2 regions of the Streptomyces sp. NPDC001513 genome follow, and region 1 is predicted to be linked to the other one. Evidence: predicted binding sites of a transcription regulator. Region 1 holds the regulator's gene; the other holds the start of a gene.
The links. Region 1 encodes HrcA, which represses chaperone genes, less so after heat shock. Its sites were predicted from a motif close to TTNGCACTCNGNNNNNCNGAGTGCNAA; they were not measured.
Positions count from the first base shown of each region.

Region 2: a site for HrcA is predicted at 3,330-3,356, ahead of groES (co-chaperone GroES). Genes of this name have one in related genera too.

Region 1 covers NZ_JBIAVU010000013.1:80,854-87,948, forward strand. Annotated here, with positions in the region: gene hemW (radical SAM family heme chaperone HemW) at 1-1,109, shown strand, start outside; gene ACFYZ4_RS27535 (Uma2 family endonuclease) at 1,210-1,764, shown strand; gene ACFYZ4_RS27540 (DUF3097 domain-containing protein) at 1,766-2,569, opposite strand; gene ACFYZ4_RS27545 (MBL fold metallo-hydrolase) at 2,598-3,323, opposite strand; gene hrcA (heat-inducible transcriptional repressor HrcA) at 3,470-4,486, shown strand; gene dnaJ (molecular chaperone DnaJ) at 4,487-5,623, shown strand; gene ACFYZ4_RS27560 (nitronate monooxygenase) at 5,780-6,871, shown strand; gene ACFYZ4_RS27565 (16S rRNA (uracil(1498)-N(3))-methyltransferase) at 6,868-7,095, shown strand, end outside.
Region 2 covers NZ_JBIAVU010000006.1:357,320-364,414, forward strand. Annotated here, with positions in the region: gene ACFYZ4_RS16370 (LCP family protein) at 1-630, opposite strand, end outside; gene ACFYZ4_RS16375 (sensor histidine kinase) at 686-2,026, opposite strand; gene ACFYZ4_RS16380 (response regulator transcription factor) at 2,019-2,708, opposite strand; gene groES (co-chaperone GroES) at 3,500-3,808, shown strand; gene groL (chaperonin GroEL) at 3,921-5,549, shown strand; gene ACFYZ4_RS16395 (ester cyclase) at 5,623-6,333, opposite strand; gene ACFYZ4_RS16400 (SDR family oxidoreductase) at 6,445-7,095, opposite strand, start outside.

The DNA.
Region 1 (7,095 bases):
GCTGCGGGTACTGCGACTTCAACACCTACACGGCCACCGAGCTGCGGGGCACCGGAGGCGTGCTCGCCTCCCGGGAGAACTACGCCGACACCCTGATCGACGAGGTCCGCCTCGCGCGGAAGGTGCTCGGGGACGACCCGAGGGCCGTACGCACCGTGTTCGTGGGCGGCGGCACGCCCACACTGCTGCCGGCCGGGGACCTCGTACGGATGCTCGCGGCGATCCGCGAGGAATTCGGCCTGGCCGAGGACGCGGAGATCACCACCGAGGCCAACCCGGAGTCCGTGAACCCGGAGTACCTGGCCGAGCTGCGCGCCGGGGGCTTCAACCGGATCTCCTTCGGCATGCAGAGCGCGAAGCAGCACGTCCTGAAGGTCCTGGACCGCACCCACACCCCGGGCCGCCCGGAGGCCTGCGTCGCCGAGGCGCGGGCCGCGGGCTTCGAGCACGTCAACCTCGACCTGATCTACGGGACGCCCGGGGAGTCGGACGAGGACTGGCGGGCTTCGCTGGACGCGGCGCTCGGGGCGGGCCCGGACCACATCAGCGCCTACGCGCTGATCGTCGAGGAGGGCACGCAGCTGGCGCGCCGGATCCGCCGGGGCGAGGTCCCGATGACGGACGACGACGTGCACGCCGACCGCTACCTGATCGCGGACGAGGTCATGGCCGGGGCCGGGTACTCCTGGTACGAGGTGTCCAACTGGGCCACCTCGGAGGCCGGGCGCTGCCTGCACAACGAGCTGTACTGGCGCGGCGCCGACTGGTGGGGCGCCGGGCCGGGCGCGCACTCGCACGTCGGCGGGGTCCGCTGGTGGAACGTGAAGCACCCGGGAGCGTACGCCGCCGCGCTGGCCGAGGGCCGGTCTCCGGGCGCGGGGCGCGAGCTCCTCTCCGAGGAGGACCGGCGCGTCGAGCGGATCCTGCTGGAGCTGCGCCTCGTGGACGGGGTCCCGCTGTCCCTGCTCGCCCCGGCCGGCCTCGCCGCCTCCCGCAAGGCCCTCGCGGACGGTCTGCTGGACCCCGCGCCGTACGAGGCCGGGCGGGCCGTCCTGACCCTGCGCGGCCGGCTGCTGGCCGACGCGGTGGTCCGGGACCTGGTCGACTGATCACTCGCCGGAGTGAATCGCTGCGAATGAGGGCAGGCGCGGCCTAGCCTGTTCGTAGCCTTCTGTCGCATACCCGGCGGCAGAAGTGGAGGGCACGGAGATGACCGCTGTGGACGATCGCCGGATGACCGAGTACTTCGAGAGCTTCGAGGCTCCCGAGGGGGTCAAGGTTGAGCTCCTCAGGGGGGAAATCGTGATGATGGCGGGGCCCGACGTGGTCCACAACCTGTTCGTCCTGTTCGTCCAGCGGCAGATCCCCGTGGGGCGCTTGTACCCGCTCCAGACGCAGGACGTGGACATTCCGGCGGAGTCGTCCGAGCCGCAGCCGGACCTCGTGGTCCTGCCCAGCGAGGCAGCGCCCGAGTCGGGCCGGTTGGTGCCCGCTCAGGCTCTGGCGATGGTGGTCGAGGTCGTCTCCAAGACCAGCAAGCTGCGCGACTATGTGACGAAGCGCTCCATCTACGCGGCGGGCGGCATCCCCACCTATTTGATCATCGACCCCTTCCAGGCCAAGTGCGTGGTGCTCACCGAACCCTTCGGCGCCGGAGAAGAAGCCGACTACCGGACCGAGCGGACCAGCAAGTTCGGTGAACCGGTCCCGCTCGACGTCCTCGGTGTCACGCTCGACACCACGGAGTTCGGCACCCTGCCGTAGCTCAAACCGGTGCCGTGACGAAGTCGATCAGCTCCTCCACGCGGCCCAGCAGCGTCGGCTCCAGGTCCTTGTAGGACGTCACCCGGGACAGGACGTGCTGCCAGGCGGCGCCCGTGTTCTCCGGCCAGCCCAGGGCCCGGCAGATGCCCGTCTTCCAGTCCTGGCCGCGCGGGACCACCGGCCACGCGGGAATGCCCAGCGCCGACGGCTTCACGGCCTGCCACACGTCCACGTACGGGTGGCCCACGATCAGGACGTCCGGCGAGGTCACCGAGGCCGCGATGCGGGACTCCTTCGAGCCGGGCACCAGATGGTCCACCAGGACGCCCAGGCGGGCGTCCGGGCCCGGGGCGAAGTCGGCGACGATGGCCTGCAGGTCGTCGATGCCCTCCAGGTACTCCACCACCACGCCCTCGATGCGCAGGTCGTCGCCCCAGACCTTCTCGACCAGTTCCGCGTCGTGGCGGCCCTCGACGTAGATGCGGCCGGCCCGCGCCACCCGGGCCCGGGCGCCCGGAACCGCGAGCGAGCCCGAGGCCGTACGGGCCGGCGCCGACGGGCCCCGGGGCGGGCGGACCAGGGTGACGACCGCGCCCTCCAGCAGGAAGCCCCGCGGTTCCATCGGGAACACCCGACGCTTGCCGAAGCGGTCCTCCAGGGTCACCGTGCCCGCCTCGCAGGCCACCACCGCGCCGCAGAAGTCCGTACCCGCCACCTCGACCACCAGATCGGGCTCGGCCGCCACCTCGGGCACCGCCCGGGGGCGCTTCCACTGCGGGGTCAGGTCGGGGGAGTACTCGCGCATCCGGCCGACAGTAGGAGAGCGGCCCGCGTCATGTCTCCGACACGCCGAAACGGATTGCCAGTGTGGCGCGTTGCGCACGGACGAAGTCCGCCGAGACCACCGCTCCGTGACCCGGCACGTACAGCGCGTCGTCGCCGCCGAGCGCCAGCAGCCGGTCCAGGGCGGCGGGCCACTGCCGGGGCGTCGCGTCCGGACCCGCCAAGGGCTCGCCCGACTCCTCGACCAGGTCCCCGCAGAACACCGTCTCGCGCTCGCCCGGCACGAAGACGGCCAGGTCGTGCCGGGTGTGCCCGGGCCCCACATTGGCCAGCAGCACCTGCAGCCCGCCCAGTTCCAGCGTCCACTCGCCCGACACCAGGTGCTTCGGCACCACCAGCAGGTCCACCGCCTCGGCCGCCTCCGGCTCCGCCAGGCCGTGCCGCACCGCGTCGCCGCGCAGCTCCTCACGGCCCGTCGACAGCAGCGCGTCCAGCCCGACCGCACCGAACACCTCGGCCCCGGAGAAGGCGGCCCCGCCCAGGACGTGATCGAAATGGCCGTGCGTGAATGCGATATGGGTCACGTGCCGACCCGTCAGCCGCTCCGCCTCCGCGCGCACCTGTGCGCCCTCCCGGAGACAGGAACCGGGGTCGATCAGGAGGACCGACTCGTTGCCCACCACCAGTCCCACGGTGCAGTCCCACACCGGCAGCCGCCGCCGGCCGGCCCGCCCGGTCAGCCGTTCCCAGCCTTCCTCTTCCCAACGCACGTCCATGCCGCGACGCTACCCTGGCGGGCCTCCCTTGCCAGGGTCTTACTACCCGGCCGTACACTGAGCGGGGGATCTCTGGCACTCGAACGGACAGAGTGCCAACGAACACGGCAGAACACGGCAACGGACCACAGCTGGAGGTGTGCGCGATGCTCAGCGAACGCAGACTCGAAGTGCTGCGCGCCATCGTCCAGGACTACGTCGGGACGGAGGAGCCGGTCGGCTCCAAGGCGCTCACCGAGCGGCACCGGCTCGGCGTCTCGCCCGCGACCGTGCGCAACGACATGGCCGTGCTGGAGGACGAGGGCTACATCGCCCAGCCCCACACCAGCGCCGGCCGGATCCCCACCGACAAGGGCTACCGGCTCTTCGTCGACAAGCTGGCGGGGGTCAAACCGCTGTCGACGCCCGAGCGCCGGGCCATCCAGAACTTCCTCGACGGCGCCGTCGACCTCGACGACGTCGTCGGCCGCACGGTGCGGCTGCTCGCGCAGCTCACCCGGCAGGTCGCGGTCGTGCAGTACCCGAGCCTGACCCGGTCGACCGTCCGGCACGTGGAGCTGCTCTCGCTCGCTCCCGCGCGCCTGATGCTCGTACTGATCACGGACACCGGACGGGTCGAGCAGCGGCTCATCGACTGCCCGAGCCCCTTCGGCGAGGCCTCGCTCGCCGACCTGCGGGCCCGGCTCAACAGCCGGGTCGTCGGACGGCGCTTCACCGATGTGCCCCCGCTCGTCCAGGACCTCCCCGAATCCTTCGAGGCCGAGGACCGCGGCACGGTCTCCACCGTGCTCACGACACTCCTCGAAACCCTGGTCGAGGAAGCCGAGGAACGGCTGATGATCGGCGGCACCGCCAATCTCACCCGCTTCGGACACGATTTTCCCCTGACGATCAGGCCGGTGCTCGAGGCGCTGGAGGAGCAGGTCGTGCTCCTCAAGCTGCTCGGCGAGGCCAACGAGTCGGGAATGGCCGTACGGATCGGGCATGAGAATGCCTACGAGGGACTGAACTCCACGTCCGTCGTCTCCGTCGGTTACGGTTCGGGCGGCGAAGCAGTCGCCAAACTCGGCGTGGTCGGACCGACCCGCATGGACTACCCCGGAACGATGGGAGCGGTACGCGCAGTGGCACGTTACGTCGGACAGATCCTGGCGGAGTCGTAAGTGGCCACGGACTACTACGCCGTTCTCGGCGTGCGCCGCGACGCATCGCAGGACGAGATCAAGAAGGCCTTCCGGCGGCTCGCGCGCGAGCTGCACCCGGACGTGAACCCCGATCCCAAGACGCAAGAGCGTTTCAAGGAGATCAACGCCGCCTACGAGGTCCTCTCGGACCCGCAGAAGAAGCAGGTCTACGACCTCGGCGGCGACCCGCTGTCCTCCTCGGGCGGCGGCGGAGCGAGCGGCTTCGGGGCCGGCGGCTTCGGCAACTTCTCCGACATCATGGACGCCTTCTTCGGGCAGAGTCAGCAGCGCGGCCCGCGCTCGCGGACCCGGCGCGGCCAGGACGCCATGATCCGGCTGGACCTGGAGCTGGACGAGGCGGCCTTCGGGACGACCAAGGACATCCAGGTCGACACGGCCGTCGTCTGCACCACCTGCTCCGGCGAGGGCGCCGCACCCGGCACCTCCGCGCAGACGTGTGACATGTGCCGCGGCCGCGGTGAGGTCTCGCAGGTCACCCGGTCCTTCCTGGGCCAGGTCATGACCTCGCGCCCCTGCCCGCAGTGCCAGGGCTTCGGCACCGTGGTCCCGACCCCGTGCCCCGAGTGCGCGGGCGACGGACGGGTCCGCTCCCGCCGCAGCCTCACGGTCAAGATCCCGGCCGGTGTCGAGAACGGCACCCGGATCCAGCTCGCGGGCGAGGGCGAGGTCGGCCCCGGCGGCGGCCCCGCCGGCGACCTGTACGTGGAGATCCACGAGCTGGCGCACCCGACCTTCCAGCGGCGCGGGGACGACCTGCACTGCACGGTGACGCTCCCGATGACGGCGGCCGCACTGGGCACGAAATGCCCGCTGGAGACGCTGGACGGCCTGGAGGAGATCGACATCCGGCCCGGCACCGGCTCCGGGCAGGCGATCCCGCTGCACGGGCGGGGCGTCACCCACCTGCGCGGCGGCGGGCGCGGCGACCTGATCGTCCACGTCGAGGTCACCACCCCGGGCAAGCTGGACGCCCAGCAGGAGGAACTGCTGCGCCAGCTGGCGAAGCTGCGCGGCGAGGAGCGGCCGATGGGCCAGTTCGCGCCAGGTCAGCAGGGGCTGTTCAGCCGCCTGAAGGACGCGTTCAACGGTCGCTGAGCGGCCGGCGGACACCGCCGAGAGCCCGGCCAGGGGATTCCCTGCCGGGCTCTTCGCATGGGCCCGGCGGCGGCCCCTGACCGGGGCCGGAAGCGGACTATGCCAGGCGAATGCCATGATTCGGCCCCATGAGCGGGACATGGCACGATGCAGTCCATGTCCTCCGCACCGTACGGTCTCTCTCCTTACCCGATCGTGCAGGCTCCCATGGCGGGCGGCGTCTCCTGTCCGCCGCTCGCCGCCGCCGTGTGCGAGGCGGGCGGGCTGGGCTTCCTGGCGGGCGGCTACAAGACCGCCGACGGGATGTACCAGGAGATCAAGCAGGTGCGCGCCCTGACCCGGCGCCGTTTCGGCGTCAGCCTCTTCATGCCGCAGACCGGGTACGTGGATCCGGCCGCCGTGGAGGCGTACCGCGGGCAGCTGGCCGGTGAGGCGAGCTGGTACGGGATCTCGCTCGCCGAGGAGGACCTCATCGGCACGAGCGACGACGGCTACGACGCCAAGCTGGCCATCCTCCTCGAAGACCCGGTCCCGGTCGTCTCGTTCGTCTTCGGCTGTCCCTCCTCCGCGGCCCTCGCCGCCCTGCGCAAGGCCGGTACGTACACGGTCGTCACGGCGACCTCCGTCGAGGAGGCCCGTACGGCCCAGCAGGCGGGCGCCGACGCCGTGTGCGTCCAGGGCGTCGAGGCGGGCGGCCACCAGGGCACGCACCGCGACGACCCGCAGGCCGACGGCACGGCGGCCGTGGGGCTGCTCGCGCTGGTGGCCCAGGTCCGGGAGGCCGTGGCCCTGCCGATCATCGCGGCGGGCGGCCTCATGCGGGGCTCGCAGATCGCGGCGCTGCTCGCGGCGGGCGCCGAGGCGGCGCAGCTCGGGACGGCCTTCCTGGCCTGCCCGGAGTCGGGGGCGGACCCCGTGCACAAGAAGGCGCTGACCGACCCGCTGTTCGTCCGGACCGAGCTGACCCGGGCGTTCTCCGGGCGGCCGGCGCGGGGGCTGGTGAACCGCTTCATGCGCGAGCACGGCCCGTACGCCCCGGCCGCCTACCCCCAGGTCCACCACCTGACCTCGGGGCTGCGCAAGGCGGCCGCCGCGGCCGGGGACGCGCAGGGCATGGCCCTGTGGGCGGGCCAGGGGCACCGGCTGGCGCGGGCGCTGCCGGCGGCGGAACTGGTGGAGGTGCTGGCGGCCGAACTGGCCGAGGCACAGAGCACGTTGAAGGCAATGCAGATGAGGAGTGCGTCATGACCGCCCCGGTGTTCGTGGTCGAAGAGGTCCCCGCGGGACCGGAGTTCGTCCTGGACGGCCCGGAGGGCCGGCACGCGGTGTCCGTGAAACGGCTGAACCCGGGCGAGGCACTGGTCCTGACCGACGGCCGGGGCGGCTGGGCGGAAGCGGTCGTGAAGGCGGCGGAGGGCAAGGACCGGCTGGTCGTGGCCGTGTCCTCGGCCGGACTGGAACCGGAACCGGCC
Region 2 (7,095 bases), on a different contig from region 1:
CTCGGCGAAGTGATCGACCGGGACGCCCAGGAAGTTCCGCACCGTTTCGATCTGCGCCCTGCGCCCCGCCTCCCGGCCCTCCCGCTCCAGCTGCCGGCCGTCCTTGACCCCCTGCGCGGCGAGCTGTTCCTGTTTCCGATCCTTCGCCAGCCCGTACGCCTTCTTGATCTTGTCCTTGCCGTGGCCCGGTATGTCGACGAAGTCGTCGCGCGGCACCGAGAAGGCCTTCGCCCGGCTGCCGTCCCCGGGCACGTGCAGCAGGATCAGGGTGTTCGCGTTGTAGCCGCCGATGTCCGAGCTGCCGGCGTGCAGTTGGTCGAGGACCTCCTCCGGCAGTTTCTCGCCGTTCTGGTCCCGGCGGCTGTCCAGGCCCATGAGCAGGATGTTCGTGTCGCCGAACTTCGACTTCTCGGCGCCTTCGAGGGCCTTGGAACTGGCGATGCCGGCGGCGAGGTCCCGGTACAGGTACCAGGCGCCGCCGCCCGCCATGACCGCCAGCGCGCAGCCGGTGACCAGCAGCGTGCGTCCGATCCGCCGGCGGCGGGACGGGCGGCGGGACGGGCGGCGGGACGGGCGGTGGCGGGGTCGGGTCGTCGGGGTCTGCGTCGGCTTCCTCCGGTGCGCGCTCATGCCTGCCCATGCTGGGGGAGGCGCGCTGAAGGAATCCTGAGGGCTCGGGGGAGTGCTACCGGATCCGCAGCACCAGCCGCGCGCCCCCGGCGGGCGCCGGCAGCGCGCGTACGTCGCCCCCGTGCGCCCGCGCGATCTCCCGGGCGATGGCCAGGCCCAGCCCGGTGCCGCCGCTGGCCCGGCCCCGGTCCGCGGCCAGCCGTACGAACCGCTCGAACACCCGGTCCCGGTCCGCCCGCGGTATGCCCGGCCCGTCGTCCGTGACCTCCAGCACCGCCCAGCCGTCCTGCGCCGCCGCCCGTACGACGACCTCCGCGCGGGCGTACCGCAGGGCGTTGTCCACCAGGTTGGCCAGCGCCCGCTCCAGCCGCGCCGGATCCCCGGACGCCGGTACGGGCGCCCGCGCGTCCAGCCGTACCGCGACCCGGGCGCCGCCCCGGCGCGCCACGTCCTCCGCGGCCAGCAGGGCCAGGTCCACCGGCTCGGGGCGGGGCGCCGGCCCGCCGTCGAGGCGGGCCAGCAGCAGCAGGTCCGCCGCGATCCGCTGGAGCCGCTCGGTGTCGGCCAGCGCGGCCGCGACCGACTCCCGGTCGGGGCGGTCCATGGCCAGCGCCACCTCCAGCCGGGACCGCACGGCGGCCAGCGGGTTGCGCAGCTCGTGGGAGGCGTCCGCGGTGAACTGCCGCTGCCGCGCGTCGGAGCGCTCCAGCCGGTCGAGGGTGTCGTTGACGGTCCGGGCCAGCCGGGCGATCTCGTCGGCCCCGCCCGGGTCCGGAACGCGCCGGTCCAGCTCGCTCGCGGTGACGGCCGCCAGCTCGGTCCGGATCGCGCTCACCGGGCGCAGGGCGTGGCCGGTCACCCACCAGGCCAGGGCCGCCGCGAAGCCGATCAGCGGGGGCGCGCCGGCCAGTAGCCCGATCCGGACGGCCCGGGTGGCGTCGTCGACGTCACCGAGCACGGTCATCGCGTACACGGTGTGCGCGCCCGGCGCATCGAGGACGACGACCGCGCGCCGTTCCGCGCCGGGGTGCGCGGGCGGGAGGACGGCCGAGCGGGAGTCCTCCCCGGGGCCGGGACGCGGCGCACCATCGAGCTCGTGGGGTTCCGGGCCGTGCCTCGGATCGCCGGTGGTGGCGACGGTCCGGCCGGCCGCGTCCCGTACGAGGACCAGGTCCACCCCGCTCTCGGGCGCGGGCAGCCGTCCGCCGGGCGGCAGGGTCCGGCTGTCGAGCTGGGCTGCGACCTTCCGGGCGGCGAGCTCGGTGCGGCCGGTGGTGTTGTCGAGGAGGTTGGCGCGCAGCAGGGCGTGCAGCCACAGTCCGCCGGCGGCGAGGACGGCGGCCATCGCGAGGGCGGCGGCTGCGGCGGTGCGGGCGCGGACGGTGGCCCTAGCCACCGTCGGGGGCCATCCGGTAGCCGGTCCCGTGGACGGTGAGGATCGAGCGGCGGCCGAAGGGCGCGTCGATCTTCTTGCGCAGCGAGGAGACGTACACCTCGACGATGTTCGGGTCGATGCCGTGCGGGGTGTCCCAGACCTCGTCGAGGATGTCCTGCTTGGCGACGGCCCGGCCGGGCTGCTCCATCAGGCAGGCGAGCACGCCGAGTTCGCGGGCGGTGAGCTCGATGTCCCGGCCGCCGCGGCGGCAGCGGCGGCCCTGCGGGTCCAGGACCAGGTCGCCGGCCTGGAGGAGGCAGCCGCGGTCGGAGGCGCCGGCGCCGGCGCGGCGGGCCAGTGCGCGGAGCCGGGCGGCCAGGACGACGAAGGAGAACGGCTTGGTGAGGTAGTCGTCCGCGCCGCAGTCCAGGCCCTCGGCCTCGTCGTACTCGCCGTCCCGGGCGGTGAGCATCAGGACCGGGGTGGTGTCGCCGTGGGCGCGCATGCGGGCGCAGATCTCGTAGCCGCTGAGGCCGGGGAGCATCAGGTCGAGCAGGACGACGCCGTACGGGCCGCCGGCGAGGGCCAGGTCCAGTCCGCGGTGGCCGTCGTGCGCGACCTCGACGAGGTGCCCGTTTGCGGACAGGCCGCGCCGCAGGGACTCGGCGAGGCCTTCTTCGTCTTCGACCACGAGGATGTGCACGGAGCAAGCCTCACATATCGCCCTTTCCCTCCCGGGTGGGGGTACGGGTGCGGGTGCGGGTGCCCTGCGGGCGGCTAGGCGGTGTGCGGGTGTGGGTCGGTGCGGGGTGCCCTGCGGGCGGCTGGGCGGTGAGGGGTGTGGGGCGGTGCCCCGCGGGAGGGTCTCCTCGGCTCGCGCCTGCGGGGATGGTCGAGTTGTGCGGCCTGGGTTGCGCGCTCGTCCTGCGGGGACCCTCCCGCGTGTCCCCGCCCCACGGCCCGGCTTCGACAGCGGAGGGGAGTGGGGACGTGTCGGGGTGTCCCCGCAGGACGAGCGCGCAACCGCCCTCAGCGGCCTTGACATGCCCGCAGGCGCGAGCCGAGGAGACATCCCGGCGCGGCGCCACGGACCGACCCCGCCGACAAGCCTTCAGGAAACCTTGCCGAGCCGCCCGCAGGGCAACCGGCCGAGGAGACATCCCGGCGCGGCACCGCGGACCGACCCCCGCCGACAAGCCCGCAGGGAAACCTTGCCGAGCCGCCCGCAGGGACGGGCCTGCCGGAAATGGTGCCGGGCTGCCCGCAGGGCAACCCGCGGGGCGCGGGCCCAGCCCGGGGAAAACGACACCCCCGGCGGCCAGAATTGGCACTCCGCTTGACCGAGTGCTAATCGCCGGAATAGTGTCGCACCTGGCACTCACCCCTGGTGAGTGCCAACACAGCGACAGGCAGATCCGGCACCCGCGACGACGGATCGACCTGGTCGCCACCTCAGACAGTTAACCCCGGATCTCCGAAGGGGGAGGTCGGATCGTGACGACCGCCAGCTCCAAGGTTGCCATCAAGCCGCTTGAGGACCGCATTGTGGTCCAGCCGCTCGACGCCGAGCAGACCACGGCCTCCGGCCTGGTCATCCCGGACACCGCGAAGGAGAAGCCCCAGGAGGGCGTCGTCCTCGCGGTGGGCCCGGGTCGCTTCGAGGACGGCCAGCGTCTCCCGCTGGACGTCACCGTCGGCGACATCGTGCTCTACAGCAAGTACGGCGGCACCGAAGTGAAGTACAGCGGCGAGGAGTACCTCGTCCTCTCGGCTCGCGACGTGCTCGCGATCGTCGAGAAGTAATTCTCTTCATCAGTACTGCTTTGAGCTGCGCCCCTGGTCACCCCGCTGATTGCCGGGCGGCGAGGGGCGCAGTTCGTTAAACCCGAGTTTTCGAGAGGGCTGAACCGCTCCCATGGCGAAGATCCTGAAGTTCGACGAGGACGCCCGTCGCGCCCTCGAGCGCGGCGTCAACAAGCTTGCCGACACGGTCAAGGTGACGATCGGCCCCAAGGGCCGCAACGTCGTCATCGACAAGAAGTTCGGCGCCCCCACCATCACCAACGACGGTGTCACCATCGCCCGCGAGGTCGAGCTGGACGACCCGTACGAGAACCTGGGCGCGCAGCTCGTGAAGGAGGTGGCGACCAAGACCAACGACATCGCGGGTGACGGCACCACCACCGCCACCGTGCTGGCCCAGGCGCTGGTCCGCGAGGGTCTGCGCAACGTCGCCGCGGGTGCCTCCCCGGCCGCCCTGAAGAAGGGCATCGACGCCGCGGTCAAGGCCGTCTCCGAGGAGCTCCTCGCGACTGCCCGCCCGATCGAGGACAAGTCCGACATCGCCGCCGTGGCCGCGCTCTCCGCGCAGGACCAGCAGGTCGGCGAGCTCATCGCCGAGGCGATGGACAAGGTCGGCAAGGACGGTGTCATCACCGTCGAGGAGTCCAACACCTTCGGCCTGGAGCTGGAGTTCACCGAGGGCATGGCCTTCGACAAGGGCTACCTCTCCCCGTACATGGTCTCCGACCAGGAGCGTATGGAGGCCGTCCTCGACGACCCGTACATCCTGATCAACCAGGGCAAGATCTCCTCGATCCAGGACCTCCTGCCCCTGCTGGAGAAGGTCATCCAGGCCGGCGGCTCCCGCCCGCTGCTGATCATCGCCGAGGACGTCGAGGGCGAGGCGCTCTCCACCCTCGTCGTCAACAAGATCCGCGGCACCTTCAACGCGGTAGCCGTCAAGGCCCCCGGCTTCGGTGACCGCCGCAAGGCGATGCTCCAGGACATGGCCACCCTCACCGGTGCCACCGTCATCGCCGAGGAGGTCGGCCTCAAGCTCGACCAGGCCGGTCTGGACGTACTGGGCTCCGCCCGTCGCGTGACCATCTCCAAGGACGACACCACCATCGTCGACGGTGGCGGCAGCCACGACGAGGTCGTCGGCCGCGTCAACCAGATCAAGGCCGAGATCGAGTCCACCGACTCGGACTGGGACCGCGAGAAGCTGCAGGAGCGCCTGGCGAAGCTCGCCGGCGGCGTCTGCGTCATCAAGGTCGGCGCCGCCACCGAGGTGGAGCTCAAGGAGAAGAAGCACCGCCTTGAGGACGCCATCTCGGCGACCCGCGCCGCGGTCGAGGAGGGCATCGTCTCCGGCGGTGGCTCCGCGCTCGTCCACGCCGTCAAGGTCCTCGAGGGCAACCTCGGCCTGTCGGGCGACGAGGCCACCGGTGTCGCGGTCGTGCGCCGCGCCGCCGTCGAGCCGCTGCGCTGGATCGCCGAGAACGCCGGTCTCGAGGGTTACGTCATCACCGCGAAGGTCGCCGAGCTCGACAAGGGCCAGGGCTTCAACGCCGCCACCGGCGAGTACGGCGACCTGGTCAAGGCCGGCGTCATCGACCCGGTGAAGGTCACCCGTTCCGCGCTGGAGAACGCCGCCTCCATCGCCTCCCTGCTGCTCACGACCGAGACCCTGGTCGTCGAGAAGCCGGCGGACGACGAGGGCGACGCCGGTCACGGCCACGGTCACGGCCACAGCCACTGATCGCGCACCACGCAGAGAAGGCCCCGTTCCGCAGCCGCGGAACGGGGCCTTCCCCGTGGTTCGGCCCCGGGCCTCAGGATCCGTAGGGCGATCCGGAGCCGCCCATCTGGCGCTGCAGTGCTCCGGGGTTGTAATGCCACCAGCCCTCGACGATCTCTCCGTCCAGGCACCGGAAGGTGGTGCTCCCGGACATCTCGTAGGTCTTCCCGGTCGGTGCGACCCCCATGAACATCCCCTTGTGGGTGCCGCGCCAGTTCCACACCGTCGTGACCATGTCGCCCTCGGCCAGCTGGGCCGTCGGCTCGAAGGTCATGTCGAAGGCCGCGCGCCAGGCCTCCATGTCCGACCGCATGGCGTCGCGTCCGATGACGGTGGATTCCTCCCTGCTGGCGTCGTGGTTGATGTAGTTCACCGCGAAGCACTCGTCCATGACGCTCATGTCGCCGCTCATGGCCGCTTCCTGGAGCACCCGGTCGGCGAGCTGCTTGTTGAGGTGCTCGTCGCGGACCACGTCGAGGTTCATGAACTTCGGCATGCCTTCGCAGAGGGCCACCATCTCCTTGAACATCCGGTCCGTCTCGGGGAGCTGAGAGTTCTTCATGGCCTCCTCGTACGAGGCGAATTCCACCATGTCGACGTAGTGGCTCCGGGCCTCGCGGTCCTGGCCGATCATCGTGTGCGTGGCGGTGCGCCTGCCGCTGCTCTGCTCCGCCCAGCGGTCGATGAGCGCGTTCATCTCATCGAACCGCTTCGTCTCGTAATCGATCACTTGTACGAATGTCATCGCGTCGCCTCCCGCTGGAGATGGGACATGTCCAGTTTAGGGAGGGTTCACCCGTTTGGCGGGCTGGCGGCGGCTTACCGACGGGTCGCGCTTACCGACAGGTCACGAACGCTACCGGGGCCCGTACTTGCGCCCCGTACGCGAGGACACCCCGCCCAGCAGCCCGCGCGGCGTCAGCTTCACCACGCCCATCAGCGCCTTGTACCGCGGGTCCGGGACCGACACCGTCCTGCCGCGCGCCAGGTCGGCCAGGGCCGCCGCCACCAGCTTGTCGGCGTCCAGCCACATCCAGCCCGGGATGTTGTCCGTGCCCATGCCGGCGCGCTGGTGGAACTCCGTACGCACGAAGCCGGGGCACAGGGCCATCAGCCGCACCCCGGACCCCGCCAGGTCCCGCGCCGCGCCCTGGGTGAACTGCACGACCCAGGCCTTGCTCGCCCCGTACGTGCCGCGCGGCACGAAAGCGGCGACCGAGGCCACGTTGATCACGCCGCCGCGGCCGCGCGAGCGCATCGACTCGCCGGCCGCCGAAGTCAGCCGCAGGACCGCCTCGATGTGCACCTTCAGCATGGTCAGCTCGTCGGCCATGGAGACTTCGAGGTAGCGGCCCTTGTTGCCGAAGCCGGCGTTGTTGACCAGCAGGTCCACCGGGTGCGTCCGGTCGCCCAGGCGCTGCTCCACCGCCGCGATGCCCTCCTCGGTGGAGAGGTCGGCGGCCAGCACCTCGGCCTCGATGCCGTGCCGGTCGTGCAGCTCGGTGGC